4 regions of the Streptomyces albireticuli genome follow, and region 1 is predicted to be linked to each of the others. Evidence: riboswitches for the same ligand, from Rfam matches in the RefSeq annotation. Region 1 holds a riboswitch; each other region holds the start of a gene.
What was found. Region 1 has a riboswitch for cobalamin ahead of SMD11_RS04215 (HoxN/HupN/NixA family nickel/cobalt transporter). Riboswitches for the same ligand answer to the same signal wherever they lie in the genome.
Positions count from the first base shown of each region.

Region 2: another riboswitch for cobalamin. It lies ahead of SMD11_RS25390 (cobalamin biosynthesis protein); the one in region 1 lies ahead of SMD11_RS04215 (HoxN/HupN/NixA family nickel/cobalt transporter).
Region 3: another riboswitch for cobalamin. It lies ahead of SMD11_RS23485 (prenyltransferase/squalene oxidase repeat-containing protein); the one in region 1 lies ahead of SMD11_RS04215 (HoxN/HupN/NixA family nickel/cobalt transporter).
Region 4: another riboswitch for cobalamin. It lies ahead of SMD11_RS11350 (ribonucleoside-diphosphate reductase subunit alpha); the one in region 1 lies ahead of SMD11_RS04215 (HoxN/HupN/NixA family nickel/cobalt transporter).

Region 1 is NZ_CP021744.1:967,463-974,950, reverse strand. It holds gene SMD11_RS04235 (cytochrome P450 family protein) at 1-87, shown strand, start outside; gene SMD11_RS36180 (hypothetical protein) at 239-589, opposite strand; gene SMD11_RS04225 (APC family permease) at 927-2,495, opposite strand; gene SMD11_RS04220 (FAD-dependent monooxygenase) at 2,697-3,926, shown strand; cobalamin riboswitch at 4,028-4,245, shown strand; gene SMD11_RS04215 (HoxN/HupN/NixA family nickel/cobalt transporter) at 4,275-5,414, shown strand; gene SMD11_RS04210 (nitroreductase/quinone reductase family protein) at 5,498-6,412, opposite strand; gene SMD11_RS36795 (hypothetical protein) at 6,756-6,890, opposite strand; gene SMD11_RS04205 (sensor histidine kinase) at 7,140-7,488, opposite strand, start outside.
Region 2 is NZ_CP021744.1:5,864,139-5,871,626, reverse strand. It holds gene SMD11_RS25405 (class II aldolase/adducin family protein) at 1-475, opposite strand, end outside; gene SMD11_RS25400 (inorganic phosphate transporter) at 589-1,836, shown strand; gene SMD11_RS25395 (hypothetical protein) at 1,849-2,085, shown strand; cobalamin riboswitch at 2,265-2,391, shown strand; gene SMD11_RS25390 (cobalamin biosynthesis protein) at 2,536-3,519, shown strand; gene SMD11_RS25385 (cobyric acid synthase) at 3,549-5,237, shown strand; gene SMD11_RS25380 (putative cobaltochelatase) at 5,237-7,342, shown strand; gene cobO (cob(I)yrinic acid a,c-diamide adenosyltransferase) at 7,342-7,488, shown strand, end outside.
Region 3 is NZ_CP021744.1:5,426,444-5,433,931, forward strand. It holds gene SMD11_RS23475 (energy-coupling factor transporter transmembrane component T) at 1-832, opposite strand, end outside; gene SMD11_RS23480 (SCO2322 family protein) at 829-1,521, opposite strand; gene SMD11_RS23485 (prenyltransferase/squalene oxidase repeat-containing protein) at 1,518-2,786, opposite strand; cobalamin riboswitch at 2,994-3,115, opposite strand; gene SMD11_RS23490 (MBL fold metallo-hydrolase) at 3,123-4,160, opposite strand; gene SMD11_RS23495 (aldehyde dehydrogenase) at 4,424-5,884, shown strand; gene SMD11_RS23500 (ferredoxin) at 5,884-6,117, shown strand; gene lanKC (class III lanthionine synthetase LanKC) at 6,392-7,488, shown strand, end outside.
Region 4 is NZ_CP021744.1:2,719,821-2,727,308, forward strand. It holds gene SMD11_RS11325 (Tat pathway signal protein) at 1-575, opposite strand, end outside; gene SMD11_RS11330 (DUF6415 family natural product biosynthesis protein) at 745-1,122, shown strand; gene SMD11_RS11335 (hypothetical protein) at 1,317-2,255, shown strand; gene SMD11_RS11340 (DUF3311 domain-containing protein) at 2,408-2,695, shown strand; gene mctP (monocarboxylate uptake permease MctP) at 2,692-4,317, shown strand; cobalamin riboswitch at 4,513-4,654, shown strand; gene SMD11_RS11350 (ribonucleoside-diphosphate reductase subunit alpha) at 4,811-7,189, shown strand; gene SMD11_RS11355 (ribonucleotide-diphosphate reductase subunit beta) at 7,189-7,488, shown strand, end outside.

The sequences.
Region 1 (7,488 bases):
ACGCTCGATGTGCCGCGCGAGGAGCTGGAGTGGCGGCCCTCGATGCGGGCGCGTGGCTTGATTTCGCTGCCTGTTCGTTGGAAATAAGCAAAGCCGAACAGATTTTTGATGCATAACCCATCGTTGATGAGGTAGAACTGTCCTCGAGCCCGCCCGGTGTGCATCCCCCGTCGCACCGGGCGGGCCTTCGACTTCGACGGCACGTCCGTCGGTCCGCCCGCCGAGGAGCGGGCCCGGGTCAGGAACCGCCGGCCGGGAACTTCAGGAGCGCCACCGCCGCCAGCATCTGCACGCTCACCGCGGCCACCGCCTTGTGCGTCGGCAGGTGGTGCTGGCCCCGGATCAGCAGCGCCGCGAAGGCGTAGCCGAAGGCCGAGGTGATCCAGGCGGCGGCCCGCACCGGGTAGGAGTCCCCCGGCAGGCACGCGTCGAGCGCCAGCCGAGGCAGGTCCGTCGCCCAGAAGATCACCACGAACAGGGTCACCGTCGGACCGAACTTGCCGTTGCCGCCGAGCCGGCGCGCGATGGCCTGGGTGGCCACCCCCAGCAGCAGGCTCGCGAGGAGCAGCACCCCGTCGGCGAGGGCCATCGCCTCCAGGGCCTGCCCGGGGCCGACCCGCCACCCCTCCCAGAAGGAGTCGTTGCCCAGCGTCCCCAGCGCCCCGCAGAGCAGGCACAGGAAGGTGGCGGCCCCCAGACGCTCCGGTCCCGCGCCTCGTCGAGCACTTCGACAGGGCGGAACCAGAGCCCGAATATGAGGCGGTGCCACAGCAGCTTGCGCGGCGGTGCCGCCTGGGTGTGCGCGGACTGCGGAGGCCGGGGGGACGAAGGGGAGGGGCTCACAGGCATGGATGCAAGTTCTATCACCCGTCCGGACCAGTCACCGGTGGCCGGGCCGGAAAACGGGCACCGCGGGTGATCCAGGGTCAGACCGGCGCGGGCGCCGCCCCGTCGGGGTCGCCGTCGGGGTCACCGTCCGGACCGGGGCGCGGACCGGTCCCGGGCCCGGTGCCGTCACCGCTCGCGGCGCCCGGATCCCCGTCCGGGTCCACGTCCGGACCGGCGGCCTCCAGGTACTCCTCCGAGATCTCCCGCGGCCCGAACGGCCACACCTTCTCGTACCGCGCCCACAGCAGGAACGCCACACAGCCCGCGGCGACCCAGGCCAGCGACCATTCGATGGGGTGCCGCCCGGGCGAGTTCTTGTCCGCGTAGCCGTAGATCACCAGCCAGCCCACCAGCGCCACGAAGCTGGGCAGCGGGTAGAGCCACATGCGGTACGGGCGCCGCAGCGCCGGCTGGCGGCGGCGCAGCACCGTCACCGCCAGCACCTGGGCCAGGGCCTGCACGATCACCATGACGGTGGTCAGCAGCTGGATCAGCGTCGCCAGGTCCGTATGACGGCCGATCAGGAAGCCGACGGCGGTGACGGCGCCCATCGACGCGAGGCCCAGGACCGGGAAGCGGTGCCGCGGGTGGAGCCTGCCGAAGGCGCCGAAGAAGACCTTGTCCCGCGCGGCGTCGTAGGGCACCCGGGACCCGCCGAGCAGACCGGCCAGCACGGACGCCACGGCCGTGACGAGGATCAGCACCGTGACGGTCTTCGCCGCGCCCTCGCCCCAGGACTTCTCCAGCACCGCGGAGGCCACCGAGGAGGAGGCCGTCGAGTCCGGGTCGAGCATCTGCTTCCAGTCGATGACGCCCAGGGTGCCGATCTGGAGCAGCAGGTAGATCGCCATGATGCCGAGGATGGAGAAGACGATGGCGCGCGGCAGGGTGCGCCCCGGGTTCTTGATCTCGGCGCCCATGTAGGCCGCGGTGTTGTAGCCGAGGTAGTCGTAGATCCCGATGGTCAGGCCCGCCGCGAAGCCGATCCAGAAGTGATTGGTGGTCAGCTCGAAGGCGTGCGCCGGATAGGTGAACGCGCGGTCGGGGCTGAAGTGGGTGAAGGCCGCGGCGATGACCAGCACCACGGACGCGATCATCACGCACCACAGCACCACCGTGATCTTCGCGATGTTCTCCACCCGCCGCCACAGCACCGCGAGGATCACCGCGATGACGGCGAGCCCGACCAGGTCGCCCTGCGCCTGGCCCATGTCCGGCCAGAGATAGCCGAGATACTGCACGAAGCCGATGATCCCGGTGGACATGCCCAGCGGGATGAAGAGCATCGCCGTCCAGACGAACAGGAACGGCATCAGTCTGCCGGTCCGGTACTGGAACGCCTGCCGCAGATAGACGTAGCTGCCGCCCGCCCCCGGCAGCGAGGCGCCCAGCTCGGCCCAGATCAGCCCGTCGGCGAGGGCCAGCACCGCGCCCGCGACGAACCCGATGACGGCCTGCGGCCCCCCGAAGGCCGCCACCATCAGCGGGATGGTCACGAACGGCCCGATGCCGCACATCTGGCTCATGTTGAGCGCGGTGGCCTGGAAGAGCCCGATGCGGCGTACGAACCCGACCCGCGGCTCCGGCCGTTGTCCCGTGTCTGCCATGGCGGTCAGCCCTTTCTCGCGCCGGACGGTGCCCTGCCCACTGCACAGGTAGCACCGGCGTGCCGGAAGCGTCCATGACCTGGACGTCGGTGAACCGTCCGGGCGTTCTGTCACCGCCCGGACGGCGCAGTGTAGGTTCCGACTCCGAGGGAGCGCGGGCGAACGCGCGGAACCGGGGAACGGGGCGTCGAGAGGGCGGACATGCGGGTGCGTGGATCACGGGTGGCCGTCGTCGGCGGGTCGGTCGCGGGGTGCGCCACCGCGCTCGCCGCGGCGCGGGCCGGAGCCGGCGAGGTCGTGGTGTACGAGCGGGCGGCCGGCGGCCTCCAGGACCGGGGCGTCGGCCTCGCCGTCCACGACGACCGCTACGCCGAGCTGGCGGCGGCCGGGCACCTGGGGCCGGACGTGCCCTGGCGGCGGCTGACCCGGCGCCCCTGGATCGTGCGGGACGGCGGCGCGCCCGCCGGACGGGCGGTGGGCGTGCTGCCGTTCCCCTTCCGCTCGTACAACTGGGGATCGCTCTGGCGGGAGTTACGGGCGGGGCTGCCCGCCTCCGTCGGCTACGTCCAGGGCGCGGCCGTCGAGCGGGTGCTGCCCGGACCGGACGGCGCCGCGCTGCGGTTCGCCGACGGGCGCACCGAGCGCTTCGACCTGGTCGTCGGCGCCGACGGCTACCGCTCGGCCGTCCGGGCCGCGACCCGGGCGGCCACCGTGCCCGCGTACGCCGGCTATCTGGCCTGGCGCGGCACCCTGCCGGTGGAGCTGCTGCCCGGCCCCCACGACGCCTGGCCCGAGCACGACGCCGCGACCGTCGTCTTCCCCGGCGGCCATATGATCGTCTACCGCATCCCCGGCCCGGGCGGCCGGGGCACCTCCGCGAACTGGGTCTTCTACACCGCGCCGCCCGCCTCCGTCGGCCCGGCCCTCCGGGACGCCACCAGCCTGCCCGCCGGCACGGTCACCGACGAGCTGGTCTCCCACCACGCGGCGGTCGTCGAGGAGCGCTTCCCGCCGTACTGGCAGGAGGTCGTCCGGCGCACGCCCCGGTCCGGCACGTACGTCCAGCCGATCTACGACCTGGCCGTGCCGCACTACGGCGAGGGCCGGCTCGTCCTCGCCGGGGACGCGGCCGCCGTCGCCCGCCCGCACTCCGGCAGCGGCGCCGTGAAGGCCCTCCAGGACGCCGCGGTGCTGGAGCGGGTGCTGCGCGAGGAGCCGGACCTGGACGCCGCGGTCCGTGCCTACGACGCCGAACGGTCGCCCACCGGCCGGGCCGTGGTCGGCGTCGGCCGCCGGCTCGGCCGCGCGCAGGTGCAGGCCACCCCCGACTGGGCGGCCATGGACCAGGAGGCAGTCGACACCTGGTGGCGCACGGCGGCCGACGGCGGCCGGGGCTTCGGCGGGCAGGCCCTGACGGGGCCTCGGGAGTGACCCGGAAGGCGCGTTCCGGAGTGCGTCCGGCGACGGGGCGGGGCGCTTATTGCACATCTATGGCAACTGCCACATCCTTGCCACAAGCGCCGGTCGGAGCGCTATGGTGGCCCGGCCGTGGTGTTCGGGAAGACCGGTGACAGGCCCTCGTGGCCCGAGTCCGGAGCGGCCCTCGCCACTGTGATCGGGGAGTTCCCGTTCCGTTCCGCGCGCCGCCACGGCGCGCGGAGCCACTGGCCGCAGCCCGCGGCCGGGAAGGCAGGGGCGGGCGCGCGCGAACCCGTAAGCCAGGAGACCGGCCACGGCATCACGCGATGATCCACGAGGTGCTTGGAGCGTTCACCCCCGATGACCCTGCCCACCGACGCCCCCGGCGCCGCCCCCACCGAAGCCCCCGGCGGCGCGCTGCCCGCCTTCCGGTGGCGCCGCCAGGACACCGTACGCACCGCCGGCCTGCTGGCGGTCGTCGCCGCCCTGCACGTCGTCGCGTTCGGCGTCCTCTATCTGCTCGTCGTCCCCGACCACTACACCGTGGGCTCCAAGGTCTACGGGGTCGGCCTCGGCATCACGGCCTACACCCTCGGCATGCGGCACGCCTTCGACGCCGACCACATCGCCGCCATCGACAACACCACCCGCAAGCTGATGGCCGACGGCAAGCGCCCGGTCTCGGTCGGCTTCTGGTTCGCGCTCGGCCACTCCAGCGTCGTGGTGGCCATGGCGGCCCTGGTCGCGGGCGGCACCCAGGCCGCGGGGACCCTCCTCGACGAGGAGTCCACCACGCACCAGACCCTCGGCGTGGTCGGCACCACCGTCTCCGGCGGCTTCCTCTACCTCATCGCCGCCCTCAACCTCGTCGCCCTCGCGGGCATCCTGCGCATCTTCCGCGCCATGCGCGAGGGCCGCTACGACGAGCGGGAACTGGAGCGCCACCTCGACTCGCGCGGCTTCATGAACCGGATCCTCGGCCGCTTCACCCGCTCCATCACCCGCCCCGGCCAGATGTACCCGCTGGGCTTCCTCTTCGGCCTCGGCTTCGACACCGCCACCGAGGTCACCCTCATGGTGATGGCGGGCAGCGGCGCCGCCGCCGGCCTGCCCTGGTACGCGATCCTGTGCCTGCCGCTGCTGTTCGCCGCCGGCATGAGCCTCTTCGACACCCTCGACGGCACGTTCATGAACTTCGCCTACCAGTGGGCGTTCTCCAACCCCGTCCGCAAGGTCTACTACAACCTCACCATCACCGGACTGTCGATCGCCGTCGCCTTCCTCATCGGCACCATCGAGCTGGTGAGCGTCCTGCACGAGAAGCTCGGCCTCGACGACGCGCTGACCGGCTGGATCGCCGGCCTGAACCTCGACAACGTCGGCTTCGTGATCGTCGGCCTGTTCGTGGTCGTGTGGGCGGCGGCGCTGGCGTACTGGCGCTTCGGCAAGGTCGAACAGCGCTGGGCGGCGCGCACGTCGACCGCGGCGCCCAAGGGCTGAGGGGCGCACGACGCGGAGGGGCCGGGAGGAGCCCCGGTGCGTAGCGGGCGGGGCGCCGGGGAAGGCGCCCCGCCCGTCACCGCCTAGGCCGCCGCACCCCGCCCCGGCGGGAACGGCACGGCGGCCAGCACCGGGAGCAGCCACTCCTCCTCGTGGTCCAGATGGGCCGTCAGCTCCGCCACCATCCGCGCCAGTTCCGCCCGGAACCGCACGGGATCCGCCGCTCCGATGTCCCCCAGCAGCGCCAGCAGCTCGTCCTTGACACGCGCCACCGTCCGGTGTTCCTCCCGGAGCCGGCCGAGCGCGTCACGCAGTCGCGGGTGGTGCTCCGCGAGCGCGGGGAAGACATGGGCGTCCTCGCCCGTGTGATGGAACGTCAGGGTCCCGCAGAACGCCAGGCAGTGCTGCCTGATCTGCATGCCCAGCCCCGGCGCCGGCGGTTCGCCGGGGCCCCGGTGGGCCGCGACCGCCGCCAGATGGGCGTCGGTCTCGGCGAATACGTGCTTCAGCTGCGCGCGCAGCCAGGTGTGGACCTCCAGGAGCTTGTCGGCGAGGGTGACGACCTCGCGGGGGCCTCCCGCGTCCGCGTGCTCGGCGCGCTCCAGTGCCACGACGGGCAGGAGGCGGGAGGTCCGCTCCTGGTATGCGGCGTAGCCGGGCTCGGCCCGGGTCACCCGCGCGAACAGCCGGTCGCGCCGGGCGCCCTCGGCGGGGACCGCGACGGCCTCGAACTCCTCGGTGCCCAGCTCCACCCGCACCAGGGGATGGGCGAGCAGGTTGTGGTACCAGGCGGGGTGGGCGGGGGCGCCGAGGTTGGAGCCGACGACCAGCAGGAGCCCCTCGTGGCGGACGTAGCCGAGGGGAGTGGTGTGCGAGGCGCCCGATCGCGCGCCGGTGGTGGTCAGCAGCAGGAGGTCACCGCCCTCGAAGGGGCCGCCGACCTTTCCTCCGTTGGCGCGGAACTCCTCGATGACGGACTGGTTGAACGATATGGGCATGACGGTGTGGGCTCTCCGGAGCGGGTACGTGAGCCGCGGTCGATCGCGGCGAAGTGATGGTGAAGAGCGCGACGGGGCGCGCCGAGGCGCGGCGGCGTGCGGAAAGAGGCACGCGGCGGCGCCGTACGGTCAGGCGCTGCCTGTGAAGTGAGAACTCATGGGAAGACCCTTTGAGGAAAGGTGTCTCGCCCGATCGCCGGCCTGCCCACTGCTCTTCGGCCGGCGTCACGCGGACACGCGCCCCATTAGAGCCATGTGCCGGTGCTCATGTCAATGCGGATGAGGCGCCTCCGCGTCGCTGCCGGCACCCCTGCGCGTCCGGCGCCGCCGCCCGTTCCGCCGCTCAGCGGGGGAGGGCGGCCGCCTCGCTCCCCTCGGCCGCGCTCGCGGGAAAAGGCTGGTCGTGACCGGCGGTGGGGGAGGCGCACACCCCGAACCAGGCGGCGACCCCGAGGACGACTGCGACGAAGCGGCGCATGCGAAGTTCCTTCCGGTGCGGGAGAGTCGGCGCGAGCGGGCGGCTCGGCGGCCGGGTCGCCCGAGGGCTTCCCAGCCGCCGGGACGCGCATGCGGTACTCACCCGAACGGGGGCGGCGGGCGGGGTCCGTGCCCTACGTTCAGGTGAACTCCGGTGGGTTTCCCGGCCCTTGGGTGAGTGGGCGGGGCTCAGCCGCCGGGTGTGTCCTGCGGTGCCCGAGCGGCCCGCGGGCGGGTGTCCGGGCGTTCGTCACGGCGACGCGGCCGGCAGCACGACCTCGAAGCGGCAGCCCCCGGGCACGTTCCGGACCGCCGCCCGGCCCGCGTGGGCCTCGACGATGCCGCGGACGATCGCCAGGCCCAGCCCCGCCCCCGCCGGAGGCGTCCGCGCCTCCGAACCGCGCCAGCCGGTGTCGAAGACGCGCGGCAGGTCCTCCTCCGGGATGCCGCCGCAGCCGTCCGTGACGGACAGGACGACCGTGTCCGCGTCGCGGCGCGCCGCCACGGCGACCGTGCCGTCGGCGGGGGTGCGGCGGATGGCGTTGACGAGGAGGTTGCCCAGTACGCGCGTCATCTCCTTCCCGTCCACTTCGACCGGC
Region 2 (7,488 bases), 4.9 Mb from region 1:
CGTGGTTCCGCAGCAGGCATCCGCTACGGCCGTCGAGCGCCCGCAGCATGTTCGCGGCCAGTTCGTCGCTGCCGTAGAGGGCGTACTCGGCGACTCTCACCGGGCCGCCGAGCAGCCCGGTCAGGTAGTGGACCGGGGGCAGCTCGTCGACGAGGGTGGAGACGGCCGTCGCGTGGACGGCGTGGGTGTGGACGACGGCGCCGGCGTCCGTGGAGCGGTAGACGGCGAGGTGCATCGGCAGCTCACTGGTGGGCGGGAGCCCGCCGAGGACCTGCCGGCCGGCCAGGTCGACGGCGACCGCGTCCCCGGGTCCGAGCCGGTCGTACGGGATTCCGCTAGGGGTCACCAGCACCAGGTCGCCGACCCGCGCGGACACATTGCCCGAGGTGCCGACGACCAGCCCGTCGGCGACGGTGCGCCGTGCCGTGGCCAGGACCTCCGCCCACGCGGTCCGTACGCTTTCCCGATCTTCCATGGGTTCTCGCCTCCGGTTCACGCCACCGCTCCGCCCGTTCCAGTTCACCTTCCGTTCACCAAGGGTCTTTACGGTCGCCGCTGTACTGACCATCGAGCTGATTGCCTGGGTGAATGGAACACATCACGCTTCTCATCGGGATCGTGATCGTCACGGCCTTGGTGTTCGACTTTACGAACGGCTTCCACGACACGGCCAACGCCATGGCCACCACCATCTCCACCGGGGCCCTCAAGCCCAAGACCGCGGTGGCCATGTCTGCGGCGCTGAACCTCGTCGGCGCGTTCCTCTCCGTCGAGGTGGCCAAGACCATCTCCGGCGGGATCATCGACGAGACCGCGGGCATCAGACCTGAAGTGATCTTCGCGGGACTGATCGGTGCCATCGTCTGGAATCTGCTGACCTGGCTGGCCGGCCTCCCCTCGAGTTCCTCGCACGCCCTCTTCGGCGGCCTGATCGGCGCGACCATCGTCTCGGTGGGCTTCGACGCGGTCAACGCCGACAAGGTCGTCATGAAGGTCCTCATCCCGGCGGTCGCCGCCCCGCTGGTGGCCGGTCTGGCCGCCACCCTGGCGACCCGGCTCACCTACCGCCTGGCCAAGGGCCGGGACGAGAAGGAGACCGCCAAGGGCTACCGCACCGGGCAGATCGCCTCGGCCGCCCTGGTCTCCCTCGCCCACGGCACCAACGACGCCCAGAAGACGATGGGCGTGATCACCCTCGCGCTGGTCGCCGGCGGCGTCGTCGCCCCGCACTCCGACCCGCCGATGTGGGTCATCGTCTCCGCGGGCCTGGCCATCGCGGCCGGTACGTACCTCGGCGGCTGGCGCATCATCCAGACGCTCGGCAAGGGCCTCACCGACATCAAGCCCGCGCAGGGCTTCGCCGCCCAGACCGGCGCCGCGACGGTGATCCTCGCCTCCTCGCACATCGGCTTCGCGCTCTCCACCACCCAGGTCTGCTCCGGCTCGATCATGGGCGCCGGCCTCGGCCGCAAGGGCGGCGTGGTCCGCTGGTCGACCGCCGGCCGCATGGTCCTGGCCTGGGGCCTGACGCTGCCGGCCGCGGGTCTGGTCGCCGGTGGCGCGGCCCTCCTGGCCGACCAGGGCGACTGGGGCGTCGCCACCGTCGCCGTCCTCGGCGTGGCCGTCTCCGCCGGCATCTGGCTGGCCTCGCGCCGCAAGCCGGTCACCCACGACAACGTCAACGAGATCGACGCCCCGGAGCCCGCGTCCGCCGAGCCGGCCGGTGTCGTCACCGCCGCGCTCCAGGCCGTCGCCCCGCCATTGGCCGGCCCCCTCTCCCCCGTGGCCGCCGTGGCCCCCGAAGCCGGGCGCGCACCCGCCGCCGCGGCGAGCTAAGGAAGAGACACCATGCAGATCGACTGGGCAGCTCTCGGCCAGGTCTTCGGCGTCAGCCTCGTGGTGACGGTCGGACTGGTCGGCGTGTTCACGCTGGGCATCGTCGGTACGTCCCGCAAGCCGGCCGAGGCCGCCGGCGGCGACGCCGCGGCCACCGAGCCGACGGCGGTCGCGCGGACCGGCGCGTACGCCTGCTTCGCGCTGTGCGCGGCGGCCGTCGGGTACGGCATCTACCTGATCGTCGCCTAGCCTCCCGGGGCGAGTCCCCGACCCCTCGGCCCCGGACGCCGGCCGGGCTGGATCTCCAGCCCGGCCGGCGTTCCGCGTACCGGGCCGCGCCCGCGCCCCGGGAGGCGAACCCCAGCTCAGAGGTGAGTTGACGGCCGTTCACGGCCCATGGTGGACTTCCGGGGCCAAACGGCGACAGCAGAGGAAGCCGGTGCGAGTCCGGCGCGGTCCCGCCACTGTCACCGGGGAGCGTCCTCCACCGAGGGCCACGGTCCGCCTGCCGGACCGGAAGGCCGGAACGACGCCGATCCGGGAGCCAGGAGACTCTGGTCGCCGGTCACGTCGAGCCAGGGCGCGGACCCTGAGTGAGGACACACCCCCATGCCCGGCTGCCGCCGCACCCCCTCCCGCGTCCCACGCGCCCCCCGGCTCCCCTTCCGAGGCGCGACGGCGGCCTGACCGATGCGTCCCTTGCACGCCGATCACCTCGGTTTCGCGTGCGGCGCCGCGCTCGGCTTCCTCGGCGACCTCGCCCTCGGCGACCCCCGCCGCGGCCACCCCGTGGCCGCCTTCGGGAAGGCCGCGCACGCCGTCGAGGAGCGCCTGTGGCGCGACCACCGCGGCTACGGCGCCCTGCACACCCTGCTCTGCGCGGGCGGCACCGTGGCCGGCGCCGCGCTGCTGACCCGCGCCCTGCGCCCCTCCCGCCGCGCCCGCGTGGCCCTGACCGCCGCCGCCACCTGGGCGGTGCTCGGCGGCACCTCCCTGGGCCGTGAGGCGCGCGCCGTCGGCGGCGCGCTGGAGGCCGGCGACCTGGAGGTCGCCCGGGAGCGGCTGCCCCACCTGTGCGGGCGCGACCCGCAGGCGCTGGACGGCCCGCAGATCGCGCGCGCGGTCGTGGAGTCCGTCGCCGAGAACACCTCCGACGCCGTCGTGGGCGCCCTCGTCTGGGGCGCCGTCGCGGGCGTACCGGGCCTGGCCGGCTTCCGGGCCGTGAACACCCTGGACGCGATGGTCGGCCACAAGTCGCCGCGCCACCGGCGGTTCGGCTGGGCCTCCGCCCGGCTGGACGACGTCGTCGGCTGGCCGGGCGCCCGGCTCACCGCCGCCCTGACCGTCCTCGCCGGCCCCGACCGGCGCGGCGCCTGGCGGGTGGCCCGCCGGGACGCGGGCCGGCACCCGAGCCCGAACGCCGGCCCGGTGGAGGCCGCCTTCGCCGGAGCCCTCGGCGTCCGCCTCGGCGGCACCCTCGCCTACGCGGGCCGCGTCGAGCACCGGCCCGTGCTCGGCGGCGAGAACCGCCCGGTGGAGGTCGCGGACATCGAACGCGCGGTGCGCCTCTCGCGCCGGGTGTCGCTGCTGGCCCTGGGCACCGCGATAGCGGCGCGCACGGTGGGCAGCCTTTGCAGCAGGGCCATCACGTCCAGGAGCACGTCCAGGAGGAGCAGCCGGTGACAGCGGACAGGAGCGGGCGTACGGGCCCGCTGGGCGGAGGCCTGCTGGTGGCCGGGACCACCTCGGACGCGGGCAAGAGCGTGGTCACCGCCGGCATCTGCCGCTGGCTGGTCCGCAAAGGCGTCAAGGTCGCGCCGTTCAAGGCGCAGAACATGTCGCTGAACTCGTTCGTGACCCGCGAGGGCGCGGAGATAGGCCGCGCGCAGGCGATGCAGGCCGCGGCCGCCCGCGTCGAGCCGACGGCGCTCATGAACCCCGTCCTGCTCAAGCCCGGCAGCGACCGCAGCAGCCAGGTGGTGCTGCTGGGCAAGCCCGTCGGCGAGCTGAGCGCCCGGGGGTATTTCGGGGGGCCCGGGAGGCCGGACGGCGGCTCCTCCCTGTACGCGGGGCGGCGCGAGCAGCTGCTCGGCACGGTGACGGAGTGCCTGGAGGAGCTGCGGCGCACCCACGACGCGGTGATCTGCGAGGGCGCGGGCAGCCCCGCCGAGATCAACCTGCGGCGCACCGACATCGTCAACATGGGCATCGCGCGGGCCGCGCGGCTGCCCGTCGTCGTGGTCGGCGACATCGACCGGGGCGGCGTCTTCGCGTCCTTCTTCGGCACGACGGCGCTGCTGTCCCGGGCGGACCAGGAGCTGATAGCGGGCTACATGGTCAACAAGTTCCGGGGCGACGTGTCGCTGCTGGAGCCGGGCCTGGACATGCTGCGCGACCTGACCGGCCGCCCGACGGTCGGCGTGCTGCCGTTCGCGCACGGGCTCGGCATCGACGAGGAGGACGGGCTGCGCGTCTCCCTGCGCGGCGCGGTCCGCGAGTCGGTGGTCGCGCCGCCGCACGGCGCCGACGTCCTGCGCGTCGCGGTCTGCGCGGTGCCGCTGATGTCGAACTTCACGGACGTCGACGCGCTGGCCGCCGAACCCGGCGTCGTCGTGCGCTTCGTGGACCGGCCGGAGGAGCTCACCGACGCGGACCTGGTGATCGTGCCGGGCACCCGCGGCACGGTGCGGGCGCTGGCGTGGCTGCGCGAGCGCGGCCTCGCCGACGCGCTCGTACGCCGCGCGGCGGAGGGCCGCCCGGTGCTGGGCATCTGCGGCGGCTTCCAGGTGCTGGGCGAGCGCATCGAGGACGAGGTCGAGTCGAGGGCCGGCACGGTGCCGGGCCTCGGTCTGCTGCCGGTGCGGGTGCGGTTCGCCCGCGAGAAGACGCTGGCCCGGCCGGTCGGTGAGGCGCTGGGCGAGCGCGTCGAGGGCTACGAGATCCATCACGGTGTCGCGGAGGTCCTCGGCGGCGACGAGCCGTTCCTGGACGGCTGCCGGTCGGGCGCGGTGTGGGGCACGCACTGGCACGGCTCGCTGGAGAGCGACGGCTTCCGGCGGGCGTTCCTGCGCCGGGTCGCGGAGGCGGCGGGCCGGGCGTTCGTCCCGGCGCCGGACACGTCGTTCGGGGCGCTGCGCGAGGAACAGCTGGACCGGCTGGGCGACCTGATCGAGGAACACGCGGACACGGACGCGCTGCTGCGGCTGATCGAGGACGGGGTGCCGAAGGGGCTGCCGTTCCTACCGCCGGGGGCGCCGTCCCTGCCCGCGCGGCGGGAACACGGCCCGGACCGTGACGGTCCGCTCGCCCCCGCCCGCGCCGGGCGCGGTGACACGCCGCCGGGTCCGGCGGCCACCGACGTGCCCGGTCGAACCGATTCCCTCGAAGGGGGTAACGCCTGATGGCCTCGGCCACCTACCCGTTCACCGCGATCGTCGGCATGGACGACATGCGGCTGGGCCTGTTGCTCAACGCGATCGCGCCGTCCATCGGCGGCGTGCTCGTACGCGGCGAGAAGGGCACCGCCAAGACGACGACGGTCCGCGGCCTGACGGCGCTCCTGCCGCGGGTCGACGCGGTGCCCGGCTGCCGGTTCTCCTGCGACCCGGCGTCCCCGGACGCCGCCTGCCCGGACGGGCCGCACGAGGACGCGCCGGGCGAGGCCCGCCCCGCCCGTATGGTCGAGCTGCCCGTAGGCGCCTCCGAGGACCGCCTCGTGGGAGCGCTCGACATCGAGCGGGCGCTGGGCGAGGGCGTCAAGGCGTTCGAGCCGGGCCTGCTGGCGGCCGCGCACCGCGGTGTGCTCTACGTCGACGAGGTCAATCTGCTGGGCGACCATCTGGTCGACAGCCTCCTCGACGCGGCGGCCACCGGCTCCTCCTCCGTCGAGCGTGAGGGCGTCTCCGTCCGTCACGCGTCCCGCTTCCTCCTCGTCGGCACCATGAACCCCGAGGAGGGCGAGCTCCGCCCCCAGCTCCTCGACCGCTTCGGGCTGACCGTCGAGGTCGCCGCCTCCCGTGAGACCGAGGAGCGCGTCGAGGTCGTGCGCCGCCGGCTCGCCTACGACGAGGACCCGGCCGCCTTCGCCGCCAAGTGGACGGCCGAGGAGGACGCGCTGCGCGAGCGGATCGCCGCCGCCCGGGCGCTGCTGCCGGACGTGCGGCTGGGTGACGGCGCGCTGCGCCGGATCGCCGCCGTGTGCGCCGGGTTCGAGGTGGACGGCATGCGCGCGGACATCGTGACCGCGCGGGCCGCGACGGCGCTGGCCGCCTGGGCGGGGCGTACGGACGTCACCACCGAGGACGTACGGCAGGCCGCGCTGCTGTCGCTGCCGCACCGGCGGCGGCGTAACCCCTTCGACGCCCCCGGCCTCGACGAGGACAAGCTCGACGAGATCCTGCGGCGGTTCGAGGACGACGAGCCGGAGCCGGAGCCGGAGCCCGAGCCGGAGGGCCCGGACGACGGCGGCCCCGAGGGCGACGGCGGCCCGGACGGCGGTGGCGGCGAGCCCCCGCACGACCCGGAGCTGCCGCCGCAGCGGGAGGAGAGCGCGCCCTCCCCGCAGGAGACGTCCCAGGAGGGCTCGCGGGACACCTCGCGGGAGCCGGCCGGGGAGACCTCTGCGGAGAGCGCTCCCGAGCCGGCGCCCGGCGGTGCCGCGCCCGAGGCGCCGGCCGTCGCCGCCGCGGACCCCTTCCGCGCCCGGAAGTTCGACGTCCCCGGGCTCGGCGAGGGCGCGGACGGCCGCCGCTCGCGGGCCCGTACCGCGCACGGCCGGACGACCGGCGCCCGCCGCCCCCGGGGCACCCTGTCCAAGCTGCACCTGGCGGCGACCGTCCGGGCGGCGGCGCCGCACCAGCGGGCGCGCGGGCGGCGCGGCCCCGGCCTGGTCGTCCGCCGGGACGATCTGCGGGAGGCGGTGCGCGAGGGGCGCGAGGGCAACCTCGTGCTGTTCGTCGTGGACGCCTCCGGTTCCATGGCCGCCCGTAAGCGGATGGGCGCGGTCAAGGGCGCGGTGCTGTCGCTGCTGCTCGACGCGTACCAGCGCCGCGACAAGATCGGCATGATCACCTTCCGGGGCTCGGGCGCCGAGGTGGCGCTGCCGCCGACGTCGTCGGTGGACGCGGGCGCGGCGCGGCTGGAGCGGCTGCCGACAGGCGGCCGGACGCCGCTGGCGGCCGGGCTGCTCCAGGCGCACGAGGTGCTGCGGGTGGAGCGGCTGCGCGACCCCTCGCGGCGCCCGCTGCTGGTGGTGGTGACCGACGGCCGGGCCACCGGTGGCCCGGAGCCGCTGGTGCGGGCGCGGCACGCGGCCCGGCTGCTGGCGGCCGGGGGCACGGCGTCGGTGGTCGTGGACTGCGAGTCGGGTCCGGTGCGGCTCGGGCTCGCGGGCGAGCTCGGGAGCGAGCTGCGCGCCCCGGTGGTGACGCTCGACGAACTGCGCGCGGACAGTGTCTCCGCGCTCGTACGCACCGTACGGAACACGGACTCCAGGAGGGCCGCTTAATGCCACAGGGACAGCCGACCGTCGTTCCCGACGACGGGCTCACCACACGTCAGCGCCGCAACCGGCCGCTGGTGTTCGTGCACACGGGCATCGGCAAGGGCAAGTCGACCGCCGCGTTCGGGCTGGCGCTGCGGGCGTGGAACCAG
Region 3 (7,488 bases), 4.5 Mb from region 1:
CGCCCTCGTCGGCCAGCAGGCCGTACGTCCCGGCGCAGACGCCGAGCAGCCCGCCCAGGGTGAGGACGTTCGTCGTGAGCCGCACCGCGCGCGGGACCCGCGCCGTACGGCCGTAGCCACGGGCGTCCATCGCCGCCGCCAGCGCCACGGAACGCTCAAGAGCGCCCTCCAGCACCGGCAGACCCACCTGGAGCAGCGCCTTGAGGCCGTGGTCCGGGCGCCCGCGCAGCCTGCGCGCGGCGCGCAGCCGCTGCACGTCCGCCACCAGGTTCGGCGCGAACGTCATCGCGACGACGATCGCCACCCCCGCCTCGTACAGCGCGCCCGGCAGGGACTTCAGCAGCCGCGCCGGGTTCGCGAGCGCGTTCGCCGCGCCGACGCAGATCAGCAGCGTGGCCAGCTTCAGCCCGTCGTAGAACGCGAAGAGCAGCCCCTCGGCGGTCACCCGGCCGCCGATCCGCACCCCCTTCGCCCAGTCCGGGAGCGGCACCTCCGGCAGGGTGACGAGGGTGTGCGTGCCCGGGATCGGCGAGCCGAGCACCACGGCGAAGACCAGCCGGATCCCGATGACGAACAGACCGATCTTGAGGAACGCCCCGTACGAGCGGGCCCACGGCGCGTCCGTGCGCCGCGCGGCCACCACGTACCCGGCGACGCCGATCAGCAGGCCGAGCAGCAGCGGGTTCGTGGTGCGCGACGCGGCGGTCGCGAGGCCCAGGGCCCACACCCACCACGCGCCGGCGTGCAGCGCCGAGGCGCGGCCGGTCAGCGGGGCGGCGGCCGGCGCGGCGGCGCGGTCGCCGCCCCGGCGCGGCGGGGTCCGTCCGCTCATCCGCGACGGCGGCGCGCCTGCCACACGGCGGCGGCACCGAGCACGACCACGGCGGCGACGCCACCGATCAGACCGGCCGAGGGACCGCCGTCGCCGTCTCCTCCGGAGTCCCCGGCGTTCTCCGTGGCCCCGGGGGAGGCGGGCGTGGAGCTCCCCTTCTCCTTCTTGGGCTCCCCGGCGCCGACCTGCTCACCGCAGCCCGACCTCGGGTAGCCCGCGATGCCGCACAGCAGCGCCGACGAGTCGTAGCGCAGCGGCTTCGCGGCGGCCGCGAGGGCCTCGCCGGCGCTCGCGTCCTTCGTCACCTGGGCGCACGCCGTCCGCTGCGCGGGCGGCGTCTCGCCCCCGGGCGCGTCGGCGGGCGTGCCGAAGTCGACGACGACCGCGACCCGCTTCCCGCCGTCCTTCTCCGGCGTGTCCTCGCACACCGCGTCGAAGTCGGCCTCGGCGCGCGGCTTCGCGGCGTCCTTGGAGTCCTCGCTGACGGCGAACCGGAAGCCGATGACGGAGCCGTCGCCGGGCCGCGCCGTGGACGGGCCCTGCGTGGCGTACGCCCAGCCGTCGCCGGAGCTCTCCCAGAACGACCAGTAGCGGTAGCCCGCCGCCTGGGCGGGCGCGGCGCCGAGCGCCGCGAGCAGCCCGGCGAGGAGCAGCGTGCCGAGGGCGCGCGCGCCGCGTCCCCGCGTCACAGCTGCTGCTTCTTCTTGCGGCCGCTGATCAGGAAGCCCGCGCCGACGCTGGCGACGAAGAAGATCCCGACGATCCACCAGGTGCCGAAGCCCCCGTCGTCGTCCTTCTTCTCGTCGTCCTTCTTCTCCCCGGCCGACTCCGCGGCCTCCGGGGCCGGGCCCGTCGCGTTCAGCTGCGCGACCAGGTCGGCGCCGCCGAAGGAGCGCGGGTCGGCGCCGGCCGCGTGCGCGGCGAGCACCAGCTTGGCGAGCTTGCCCGGGTTCTTGTCGGCCCAGGCGGCCGTGCCGCTCTCCTTGGACGCGAGCCACTTCAGCGGCTTCTCGGCGGCCGTACGGTGGCCGCCGGCGGCCAGTGCGATGACGGCGTCGGCGGTGTTGCCCTGGTCGGGCTTGGCCGGGGCGCCGGGCATGGACGGCAGGAGGTAGCCGCCGTTCTTGTCGAGCACCGCCGTGAGGTAGCCGTCCACGGCCTCGGCCGCCGCGGCGGCGTCCTTCGGCCGGGCGCTGTCGTCGCCCTCGCAGGACAGCGGCTTCACCGGCGCGTCGGCGTCCTTCTTCACCGGGTCGACCAGGAAGCCCTTACCCCGGGTGGCCAGACCCGCGGCCGCGCTGGCGAGGTTGTCGGCGCGCAGCCCGTCCTTGTCCTTCAGGTACGAGAAGGCGCCGCGCTCCTCCTCCTTGGCGTCGCAGCCGAGCTGGAAGGTGAGCAGGGCGTCGACCGGGTTCTTGCCGTCCTTGACGGCGGCCTTCGCCGCGTCCTGCCCGGCGGCGGCGAACGCGCCGACGGCGATGGAGGTGGAGTTGGCGTCGCTGGGGCTGCCGGCCTGGTAGCCCCAGCCGCCGTCGGCGTTCTGGTGGGCCTTGAGCCAGTCGAGGCCCTTCTTCACCGCGTCGCCCTGCCCGCCGGCGGCCACCAGACCCTGCACGGCGGCGGCCGTCGCGTCGGTGAACTCCTCCTTCTGCGGGTCGCACGCCTTCGAGGTGTCCGCGCGGTAGCCGGGGAAGGCACCGTCCGCGCACTGCTGCCCGGTCAGCCAGTCGACCGCGGACTTCGCGGGCCTGACCCCCACCGCGTCCTGCGCCACGAAGGCCAGGGACTGCCGGAAGACACCGTCGAACTTCGGGTCGGTCGTGCCGTACAGCCCGGACTTCGGCGACGGGGACGCGTCGGCGAAGGCGGCGGGAGCCATGGCCGCGCTCAGCACGGCGGCGGCGGCCAGGGCCGCGGCGCCACGGCGCGCGGGGACGGCGAGGGAGGGGGCCATGGGTCGGTGCCTCTCGGTGGGTGTCACTGCGGTGGCCGGCCCGCCAGGGAGGGTGCGCAGCCCCGCACGGCAGCTCCGCCGCGAGGTCCGCGCGGTGGCACCGGGCGCGGCTCCGTATACCTCGACGGTGCCGGTGGGCCGGGCGGCGCCGACGGGCGGCGCGACCGGCTCCGGAAGCCTTGCCGCCAGGGACCGGGTGGTCCGGCTCGCACGGCCGGCCGCGGGGGCGGGCCGTGGTCACGGTTGCGGGTCAGCGCCGGATTCGCACCGGTCTTTCCCCGTTCCGCGGCGGGATGAAGTTGTCACGCACACTTTAGCCGTCCCTTTACACCGTGCTCATACCGCCACGTATGCGACCGGGTGGCTGCCCGGCACGGCCTCGGCCTGCCGCCGCGCGACGAGGTGGCGCAGGTGCGCCTCGGCCTCGGCGACGGCGATGTTCCGGGAGGCGTACGGGATCCGGTCCCAGGGGCGGTTCCACGCCATGGACGCGGTGAGCTGCCACAGCGTCCGGGGCGTGCCCAGCAGCGCGCGGAGCTCGGCGAGCCGGGCGCGGTGGTGGGCGAGGAGCTCCCGCACCCGGCCGGGGGCGTCGGTGAAGGCGTGCTGGTGGGCGGGGAGCACTTCGGCGGGGTCCAGGGCGGCGACGCGCGCGAGGGAGGAGAGGTAGTCGCCGAGCGGGTCGGCGGGGCCCTCGCCGGGGGCGCGGGCGGGCTCGTAGATCTCGTAGAGGCCCACGTGCGGGGTGATCCCCGGCAGCAGGTGGTCGCCGGAGAAGAGCCGGCCGTTGCCCGCGCCGCCGTGCGGATGGGCCTCCTCCAGGTGCAGGCAGACGTGGCCGGGGGTGTGCCCCGGGGTCCAGACGGCGCGCAGCCGGCGGCCGGGCAGGTCGAGCAGCTCGCCGTGGACGAGCTCGCGGTCCGGCAGCGCCGCCCGCCGCCCGGGCAGTTCCCGGGCGGCGGCCCGCGCCGCCTCCAGCCGCGCCACGTGCCCGGCGGGCGCGCCGGCCGCCGTCAGCTTCCCGGCGAGCAGGTCGATCCAGCCGCCGGGCGGCGTCCCGCGCAGGTGGCGGACCAGCTCCGTGTCGGCGGGGTGCATCGCGATCCAGGCGCCGGAGGCCTCGCGCACCCGGCCCGACAGGCCGTGGTGGTCCGGGTGGTGGTGGGTGACGAGGACGCCGTGCAGCGCCGCCACGGACGTGCCGCAGGCGGCCAGGCCCGCGGTGAGGGCGTCCCAGGAGGCGGGGTCGTCCCAGCCGGTGTCGACGAGGACCGGGCCGCGGCCGGTGTCCAGGAGGTGGACGAGCGTGTGGCCGAGGGGGTTGCCGGGGATCGGGACGGGGACGGACCACACGCCGCCGCCGTGGTCGGTCACCGGGGGTGGGGGCGGGGCGGGCGTTCCGGGCGGCCCCGGTGTCCCGGGCGGCCCGGGTGGTCCTGGCGTCGCGGGTGTGCGCGGTACGTCCGGCACGTGCGCCATGGGCACCTCCCCCGTCACCGCCGCACGGCGGCCATTGCCCACTATAACGAGAACTGCTATCAGTTCTGATGCTGCGTCAGATCGGCGTCGGGGCCGGCGCCGAGCCGCGTCGGATCTACTGGGCGGGCGCACCGCCCGCCCGTGGGAGGCACCGGGCAATGGGCGAACTCATCGAGTACGGGCAGCTGTTCATCGGCGGCGCCATGACCGACCCGGCCGGCCGGGACACCATCGACGTCGTCTCGCCGCACACCGAGCGCGTCATCGGACGCGTACCGCACGCCGGCTTCGAGGACGTCGACCGGGCCGTGGCCGCCGCCCGGGCGTCCTTCGACTCCGGCGTCTGGGCCGGCCTGCCGCTGGCCGGGCGGATCGAGGTCGTCACCCGGATCAAGGACGGGATCGCCGCCCGCCACGAGGAGCTCGCCCGGACCATCTCCGCCGAGAACGGCTCCCCCTACTCCTGGAGCGTCCTCGCGCAGGCGCTCGGCGCGATGATGGTGTGGGACTGCGCCATCGGTGTCGCGCGCGACATCCCTTACGAGGAGCGGCGCGGCGGCGTCCTCGGGCCGCTGGTGGTGCGGCGCGAGCCGGTCGGGGTGGTCGCGGCGGTCGTCCCCTGGAACGTGCCGCAGTTCGTGGCCGCGGCCAAGCTGGCGCCCGCCCTGCTGGCGGGCTGCTCCGTGATCCTCAAGCCGTCGCCGGAGACGCCCCTGGACGCGTATCTGCTCGCCGAGATCGTCGCCGCGGCCGGGCTGCCGGAGGGCGTGCTGTCGATCCTGCCCGCCGGACCGGAGACCGGCGAGTACCTGGTCGGGCACCCCGGCGTCGACAAGGTCTCCTTCACCGGCTCGGTCGCGGCCGGCAAGCGCGTCATGGAGGTCGCCTCCCGCCACCTCACCCGGGTCACGCTGGAGCTGGGCGGCAAGTCCGCGGCCGTCGTCCTGCCCGACGCCGACCTGGACGCGGCCGTCGCCGGCATCGTGCCGAGCGCCTGGATGAACAACGGCCAGGCCTGCGTCGCGCAGACCCGCATCCTCGCCCCGCGCGTCCACTACGACGAGCTCGCCGAGCGGTTCGCGGCCGCGGCCCGCGCCCTCGTCGTCGGCGACCCCCTCGACCCGGCCACCCAGGTCGGGCCGCTGGTCGCGGAGCGGCAGCGGCGGCGCTCGCTGGACTACATCGCGCTCGGGCGGCGCGAGGGCGCCAAGGTGCTCGCGGGCGGCGGCCGCCCGGCCGGGCTCGACACCGGCTGGTACGTCGAGCCCACGCTGTTCGGCGACGTCGGCAACACCATGCGGATCGCCCGCGAGGAGATCTTCGGGCCGGTCATCTGCCTGCTGCCCTACGACACGGAGGAGGAGGCCGTCCGGATCGCCGACGACTCCGACTACGGGCTCTCCGGCAGCGTCTGGACCCGCGACGTCGAGCACGGCCTGGACATCGCGCGCCGGGTGCGCACCGGAACGTACTCGGTGAACACCTTCAGCCTCGACATGCTCGGCCCCTTCGGCGGCTACAAGAACTCCGGCCTGGGCCGGGAGTTCGGCCCCGAGGGCTTCGCCGAGTACCAGGAGCACAAGATGATCCACCTGCCCGCCGGGCACGGGGAGGGCTGATGGCCGAGCGCTGGCGCGTCACGGTGGACCGGCGCGTGTGCGTCGGCTCGGGGCTGTGCGCCGGCCTCGCCCCCGAGGCCTTCCGGCTCGATCCGGCGCGCAGGTCCCACCCGGTGCCGGGCGCGAGGGGGGAGTCCGAACGGGTGCGTGAGGCGGCGGAGATGTGCCCGGTCGAGGCGATCGCGATCGCACTCGCGGACACGGGGGAGGCGGTGTTCCCGCCGCCGGAGTGACGGGTGGGGTGCCGAACGGGGGCGGGGCGGCGGCCGGGCGCCGCCGGCCCCGTGATCCGCGCGCGGCCGTCCGGCGACCGGCTTCGGGGCCGTCCGGTGATCCGCGCGGGACCGGCCCGGTGGCCCGTCGGCGGGTGGTGGGCCGCTGACCTGGGACGGATCCGTCCGCGCCTGGTTACTCATGCGTTCCGCACTGCCTGTTCATGACATGTGTGACTGGTTCGCCTCTCAACGGCGTGGAAATCTCGACGCAACGGAGCCGAGGGGGGAACCGATGGACAAGCGGTACGAGGTCTACTGCCTGGCGGACAGGCACTTCTACGAGACCCCGGACCGTCTGTCCCTCCCGGCCGGCGGCGCGCCGGAGGCCGGTGGCGGGTTCTACGAGACCGCCCGCCGCCCGGTGCCCGCCGGCTGGCACACCTCCCGCACCGGCGACTGGCTGCACCTCACGCCCGTGGACGCCGACGGCGCCCCGCGCCCCGGGCAGCCGCCCCAGGGCTGGAAGATCCACGTGTCGGCGACGGCCGCGAGCGCGGAGAAGACCGCCGCCGCCGTCTGGGACCACTGCGTCCCGAGGGGCATCCCCTTCAAGTTCGTCCCCGCCCCGCACCTGCTGCACCTGCGCAACAGCAAATACGCGGGGCGCGACCACAGCGGAAAGTTCGTCACGGTCTACCCGAAGGACGAGGAGCAACTCCACGCCACGCTCACCGAGTTGCACGAGGTCGTCGGCGGCAGGCCCGGCCCGTACGTCCTCACGGACCTCCGCTGGCACGACGGCCCGCTCTACGTCCGCTACGGCGCCTTCGCCCGCCGGTTCTGCGTCGACGCGCGCGGCACGCTCGTCCCCGCGATCGAGGACGGCGAAGGGCGGCTGGTGCCCGACCGCCGCGACCCCGCGTTCCACGTCCCCGACTGGGTGACGCTGCCCGCCTTCCTGGAGCCCCACCTCGCCGCCCGCAACGCCACCACGGTCGGCGAGCTGCCCTACCGCATCGAGAAGGCCCTGCACTTCTCCAACGGCGGCGGCGTCTACGCCGGCACCGACACCCGCGACGGCCGGAAGGTCGTCCTCAAGGAGGCCCGGCCGCACGCCGGCCTCGCCGCCGACGGCGCGGACGCCGTCGCCCGGCTGGAGCGCGAGCGGGCCGCCCTGGAGAAGCTCTCCGGGCTCGGCGTGGCTCCCGAGGTGCGTGACTGGTTCACCCTCGGCGAGCACAGCTTCCTCGTCATGGACTTCGTCGAGGGCCGCCTCCTCAACTCCTACTTCTCCGAGCGTCACCCCCTGATCGCCGCCACCCCGGCCACCACCGCCGTGGCCGACTACACGGCCTGGGCGCTGCGCGTCCACGCCGCGGTCGAGGAGGC
Region 4 (7,488 bases), 1.8 Mb from region 1:
CACATCGCCGTCGCGGTGAAAGCGGCGGCCAATCCGTAGAGGCGGCCGCGGACGCGCTGGGTCGCGCTTCCGTTGCGCTGCAAACTCATGGCCTGCTCGCTCAAGGTCAAGGCACGTCCCTCAAGCGCCGGGCCGCCGCCCTCCTGGTCGTCCAGCAGCCACAGGGCGTCCAGCTCGCCGCGCAGCCGTCGCACGTCCGCGGTACCGACCGTCGGCAGCGCCATACCGGCCAGAGCGGTTCCGGTGGTTGCGGCGATGAAGGTGCGGCGGTGCACGGGCTCCTCCTGCGGATGCTGCGCGTCTGACGCGACGATCGCCCCACCCTGCGCCCTCTTCGCCCGGGGCGTAAACCCCAGCTCCTCCGCAGTGCACCCGAATACGGCTTCCAAGGCCACACGTTGGCGGGACTGCGGCCAACGTGTCTCCCCGCTGACATAGCGGCGCACCGTCCTGTCCGACGCATCGCCGCGTCGCCCCGTGAGCTGCTCCACCGCATCATTGATCTGCTCGGCCAGCTCGGTCTGGGACATGTCGCGTGCCTGCATCCGCGTGACCAGCCGGACATTTTCCCGCATGGACTCACCGTAGGCGTACGCATCGGGTCCGTAACAGCACGCAAGTAATGCGCAGGCAATTTCGTCCGGTGGAGAACAGGATGCCCACAGCCTTTTCGGCCTCCCTCCCACCGCCTCACGCTCGGTTACTTGAGTCGTAGGGACACCACGACGAAGAGGACTCCCACAGATGGACCAGCACACCACCCGGCGCCCATCCCGCCTCACCACCCTGATGACGGGCGACCTCCCACCCCTCGATCTCGTCACCGTCCGCGCCACCGCTCACCGCGCCTGCCGGGAACGGCTCAACCGCCCCGCCAATGCCGAGATCGAAGAACTCATCCGCACGCTCCGGGGACAGCTGAACCTGTTGCTCATCCACGCACAGCTGGAAGTCGACCGGCTCGACCGGGGAACCGTGGAGTGGGACCGCTGGCAAGCGCTCATCGATCAAGTCCGGGCCGATCTCAAGCACGGGAGCGCCGAGGGGCCTGCGGCGGAGGCCGCGTACATGGAAGTTCTCGGCCGGGGGGCGCGGTTCCTCGCGGAGTGTCTCGAACGGTAGGCGGCGAGGAGGACCTCAACTCCGCCGATTCACCGGGTGATTCGCCCCTGCGGGTGACGGCTCGTGCGGTCAGTTCACGGTACCGTGACCGGGATTCCCTCGCTTCGCGCCTCCGGCGGACGAAGCGACCCCCAACGCCGGCTGCAACCGGCGAAGGGGGTCTACACCCACCAGGAGAACAGGCCCTCCCTAGGATGCTCCGGCATGTTATCGCCCCTGCGCGCTTCTTCTCGCAGGTGCCCAACGACCTCGTCCGTCACCCCCGGTTGTCCGCCAACGCCGTCCGCCTCCTCATCTGGCAGCTCTCGCTGCCCGACGGCGCGGCCTCGCAGCCGCTCTCCGTCACCGGGGAACGGGCCGGTATCAAGAACGCCGCCTTCACCCGTGCCAAGCGGGAGCTCGCCGCCGAGGGCTATCTGCACGAGTGGCGGTCGCAGGGCGAGGGCGGTCGCTGGGCCACGCGGCAGCTCGTCTCGAACGTACCGCTGACCGCCGGGGACGCCTTACGCGTACGGGACGGCGGACAGCCAATCGGCTCGGACGCCCCCGAGCACCCCGCACCGACTCCACGAAAACCGGCCGTCGGTGAGCCGACCCCCCGGTCCGTCGGTCGTCCCCATAAGAAGACAGGGGAGAACACCTCCCACCCTCCCCACCCGCTCGCCGAGCGCGGCGCCCGGGCCCTCGCCGCCGTGTCTCACGCCGAGCGGCGGCTGCGGCTGTCCGGGCGGGACGTCGCGCGGCTCGCCCCGCTGGCGGCGGAATGGCTGCTGCGCGGCGCGACGTCGGCCGATCTCCGGGAGGCGCTCACCCATGGCCTGCCCGAGCGGGTGCACTCCCCCGCCGGGATCGCCCGCGACCGGCTGCTGCGGAAGATGCCCGATCCGGTGGCCGTCACCCCGTCCGCGCCCCCGCCCCGCCCCTTGCGGCTCTGCACCGGCGGGTGCGGCCGCATGATGCGGCCGGTGTCCGACGAGACCCGCTGCCGGGACTGCCGTACGCACACGGCCGCCACCCCCGACGGCGCCGTCGCCGCCACCCTGCGCGGTGTCGCCGCCGTACGCGAGTCCTTGCGCGGCCGTCATGCCTTACCGCCCCACCCCTCATCCGGAACGGTAACCGCCGGTTACTGAAACCCCCTCCCCCGAACTCACCGTCCGTGCACGGCACTTCCCGGCCAGATGACATTGCCATACCGATATACGGACAGGGGGTGACTCCCACCGGGACGTCGCCTAGATTTCCTGCGCATCACGCAGTGATCACACAGGGGGGAGTCACCAGCATGACGGAACCACCGACAGGGACACCGGAGGACGGTGGCCGGAAGGCCACCGCCGCCGTGACCGTCCCGATGATCGTGGCGGGCATATGCCTGGCCATACCCTTCGTCGCGATGCTGTGGGTCGACTCCTACTCCCGGCTCACGCCCGCCTTCATCGGCATCCCGTTCTTCTACTGGTACCAGATGCTGTGGGTGCTGATCTCGACCCTGCTGACGGTCGTCGCGTACACCATCGTCCGGCGCCACGAGCGGCTCGCGCGGGCGCGCAAGGCGGGTGAGCGGGCATGAAGGACGGCGTGAACGGCGTGGCACTCGCCGTCTTCATCTTCTTCTTCCTCGTCGTCACCGTCATGGGCTTCGTCGCCTCGAAGTGGCGCCGCGCCGAGAACGCGGACAGCCTCGACGAGTGGGGGCTCGGCGGCCGGTCCTTCGGGACGTGGGTGACCTGGTTCCTGCTGGGCGGCGACCTCTATACCGCGTATACGTTCGTGGCCGTCCCGGCCGCCATCTACGCGGGCGGCGCGGCCGGCTTCTTCGCGGTGCCGTACACGATCCTGTGTTACCCGCTCGTCTTCACCTTCCTGCCCCGGCTCTGGTCGGTCTCGCACAAGCACGGCTACGTGACCTCCTCGGACTTCGTCCGCGGCCGGTTCGGGTCCAAGGGCCTGTCGCTGGCGCTCGCGCTCACCGGCATCCTCGCGACGATGCCCTACATCGCCCTCCAGCTCGTCGGCATCCAGGCGGTGCTGGACGTCCTCGGCGTGGGCGGCGGCTCGAACTGGTTCATGAAGGACCTGCCGCTGCTGATCGCGTTCGGTGTGCTCGCGGCGTACACCTACTCCTCCGGGCTGCGGGCCCCGGCGCTGATCGCGTTCGTCAAGGACGCCCTCATCTACATCGTGATCATCGTCGCGATCATCTACATCCCGATCCGGCTGGGCGGCTTCGACCACATCTTCAGCGCGGCGGGCGACGCCTTCGCCGTCAAGAACCCGGAGACGGGCAAGCCGCGCGGCTCCCTGGTGAGCGGGCCGGACGCGCAGTGGGCGTACGCGACGCTCGCGCTGGGCTCCGCGATGGCGCTCTTCCTCTATCCCCACTCGGTGACGGCGGTTCTCTCCAGCAAAGGCCGCAACGTCATCCGCCGGAACACCACGATCCTGCCGCTGTACTCGCTGATGCTCGGGCTGCTGGCGATGCTCGGCTTCATGGCGATCGCCGCCGGGATCAAGGTCAAGAACGGGCAGCTCGCCATCCCCCAGCTGTTCGAGGACATGTTCCCGGACTGGTTCACGGGCGTGGCCTTCGCCGCCATCGGCATCGGCGCCCTGGTGCCGGCCGCGATCATGTCCATCGCGGCGGCGAACCTTTTCACCCGCAACATCTACAAGGACTTCATCAAGCCGGACGCCTCGCCCGAGCACGAGGCGAAGGTCTCCAAGCTCGCCTCGCTCCTGGTGAAGGTCGGCGCGCTGGTGTTCGTCCTGACCATGGACAAGACGGTCGCGATCAATTTCCAGCTGCTGGGTGGCATCTGGATCCTCCAGACCGTGCCCGCCCTCGTGGGCGGCCTCTTCACCCGCTGGTTCCACCGCTGGGCGCTGCTCGGCGGCTGGGTGGCCGGCATGGCCTACGGCACCTGGCGGGCGTACGACACGCCGAGCGCCACCCAGGATCATTTCGGCAATACCAACCTCATCCCCCTTATCGGGGAAAAGGGCTATATCGGGCTGACCGCCTTCGTGCTCAATGTGATCGTGGTCATCGTCCTGACCTTCGCCCTCAGGGCCCTCGGCGCGCCCGACGGCGTGGACGAGACCAAGGCCGCGGACTACACCGCGGACGCCGGCGACCCGGGCGTCCGGCAGGAGCTCCCGCCGGCCACCGCGGGTGCCCCGGGCGGCCACTAGGAGCCCCCAGGAAGGCCCGCCCGGACCAGGCCGGTCCGGCGCCCCCGGCCGGGGCCCGCAGGGCCGCCGCACCCCCTCGCAGGGGCGCGGCGGCCCTCTCTCGTGCCCGGCGCCAAGGCCCGGAATCCTGGGCCCTGTTAGCACATTCCGACCCGCGCGATTACCGCGTGACACAAGATGTGGTGGTGCGTGCGACGGCCAGCACTAGATGTATGCTCGTCCTCGCTGTCGTCGCAGGGGAATCCGGTGGAAATCCGGAACTGTCCCGCAACGGTGCATGTATGCCGTAATGACGCATGCAGGAGTCCGAGTACCTGCCGACAGCACGCCCACCGCCGAGCCCCCGCTCGTCACCGGGCGTTTTGCATTCGTCCGGGCCTCGCGGGTTGGGTCGATGGACGCTTACGAGCATGCCCTGGTGCTGTCAGGCATGCCCGTACGCGCCCGTCGCGCGCCACCCGCCCGGCCCCCTGCCGAGCGAGGGAGAGCCTCAGTGACCATCGCGCCCGCCGATCCGGTCTCAGCGTCCGCGGAAGCGACCGGCGGCCCCGGGACCGCGCTGCTGCGCACCCTGACCGACCTCACCGCCGATCTGCCCGCCACCGACCCCGGAAAGGTCGCCGCCGCCGCGCTGCGCGGCCGCCACCCGGGTTCGGACGAGGCCGAGCTGCGGTCCCTGGCCACCGAGGCCGCGGCCGGCCTGATCTCCGAGGAGCCCCAGTACTCCCGGCTCGCCGCCCGGCTGCTCACCCGCGCGATCGCCGACGAGGCGGCCGGGCAGGGCGCGACCTCCTTCTCCGCCTCCGTCGAGGTGGGTCACCGCGAGGGCCTGATCGCCGACGAGACGGCCGCCTTCGTGCGCGCCCACGCCGCGCGCCTGGACGCCCTCGTCGAGCGGGCGATGGCCGACGGCGCGGACGACCGCTTCGGCTACTTCGGCCTGCGCACCCTGCACAGCCGCTACCTGCTGCGCCACCCGATCACCCGGCAGGTCGTCGAGACCCCGCAGCACTTCCTGCTGCGCGTGGCCTGCGGCCTGGCCGAGGACCACTCGGAGCGCGCCCTGGACGACGTGGCCGAGCTGTACGGGCTGACCAGCACCCTCTCGTACCTCCCCTCCTCCCCCACGCTCTTCAACTCCGGCACCCGCCACCCGCAGATGTCGTCCTGCTACCTGCTGGACTCCCCGCTGGACGAGCTGGACTCGATCTACGACCGCTACCACCAGGTGGCCCGGCTGTCGAAGCACGCCGGCGGCATCGGCCTGTCGTACTCGCGCATCCGCTCCCGCGGCTCGCTGATCCGCGGCACCAACGGCCACTCCAACGGCATCGTGCCGTTCCTGCGCACGCTCGACGCCTCCGTCGCCGCGGTCAACCAGGGCGGCCGGCGCAAGGGCGCGGCCTGCGTCTACCTGGAGACCTGGCACGCGGACATCGAGGAGTTCCTGGAGCTCCGCGACAACACCGGTGAGGAGGCCCGCCGCACGCACAACCTCAACACCGCGCACTGGATCCCGGACGAGTTCATGCGCCGCGTCGAGGCCGACGCCGACTGGTCGCTGTTCTCCCCGGCCGACACGCCCGAGCTGGTCGACCTGTGGGGCGACGAGTTCGACGCCGCTTACCGCAAGGCCGAGGCCGACGGCAAGGCCGTCAAGACCATCCCGGCCCGCGTGCTGTACTCCCGGATGATGCGCACCCTCGCGCAGACCGGCAACGGCTGGATGACCTTCAAGGACGCGTCCAACCGCACCGCGAACCAGACGGCCGAGCCCGGCAAGGTCGTACACTCCTCGAACCTCTGCACCGAGATCCTGGAGGTCACCGACGACGGCGAGACCGCCGTCTGCAACCTCGGCTCGGTCAACCTCGCCGCCCACCTGGGCACCGACGGCGACATGGACTGGGAGAAGCTCGACCGTACGGTCCGTACGGCCGTGACGTTCCTCGACCGCGTCGTGGACATCAACTTCTACCCGACCGAGCAGGCCGGCAACTCCAACAGCCGCTGGCGCCCGGTGGGCCTGGGCCTCATGGGTCTCCAGGACGTCTTCTTCCGGCTGCGCCTGCCCTTCGACTCCGCCGAGGCGAAGGAGCTGTCCACCCGGATCTCCGAGCGCATCATGCTCGCGGCGTACGAGGCCTCCGCCGACCTCGCCGAGCGGCACGGCCCGCACCCGGCCTGGTCCGCGACCCGCACCGCGCGCGGCGTGCTGCACCCGGACCACTACCCGAACGCCGAGCAGCGCTGGGCCGACCGCTGGGGCGCCCTGCGCGCCCGCATCGCCCAGGTCGGCATGCGCAACTCGCTGCTGCTGGCCATCGCGCCGACGGCCACCATCGCCTCCATCGCGGGCGTGTACGAGTGCATCGAGCCGCAGGTCTCCAACCTCTTCAAGCGCGAGACCCTCAGCGGTGAGTTCCTCCAGGTCAACACCTACCTGGTGGAGGACCTGAAGAAGCTCGGCGTCTGGGACCGCACCACGCGGGACGCGATGACCGACGCCAACGGCTCGATCCAGGACATGAACTGGATCCCGCAGGAGGTGCGCGACCTCTACCGCACCGCCTGGGAGATCCCGCAGCGCGCCCTGATCGACATGGCCGCGGCCCGTACGCCGTACCTGGACCAGAGCCAGTCGCTGAACCTCTTCATGGCCTCGCCGACCATCGGCAAGCTCAGCTCGATGTACGCGTACGCCTGGAAGCAGGGCATCAAGACGACGTACTACCTGCGCTCGCGCCCGGCGACCCGGATCGCCCGCTCGGCCTCGGCCGCCGCCACCATCCCCGTCCAGCAGGTCACCCCGGACGCCGACGCCGTCGCCTGCTCCCTTGAGAACCCCGAGTCCTGCGAGGCCTGCCAGTAATGTCGTCCGAACAGAAGAACCTGCTCGACCCGGGCTTCGAGCTGACGCTGCGCCCGATGCGGTACCCGGACTTCTACGACCGCTACCGCGACGCGATCAAGAACACCTGGACCGTCGAGGAGGTCGACCTCCACTCGGACGTCGCCGACCTCGCCAAGCTGTCCCCGGGTGAGCAGCACATGATCGGCCGTCTCGTCGCGTTCTTCGCGACCGGCGACTCGATCGTGGCGAACAACCTCGTGCTGACGCTGTACAAGCACATCAACTCCCCCGAGGCGCGGCTGTACCTGTCGCGGCAG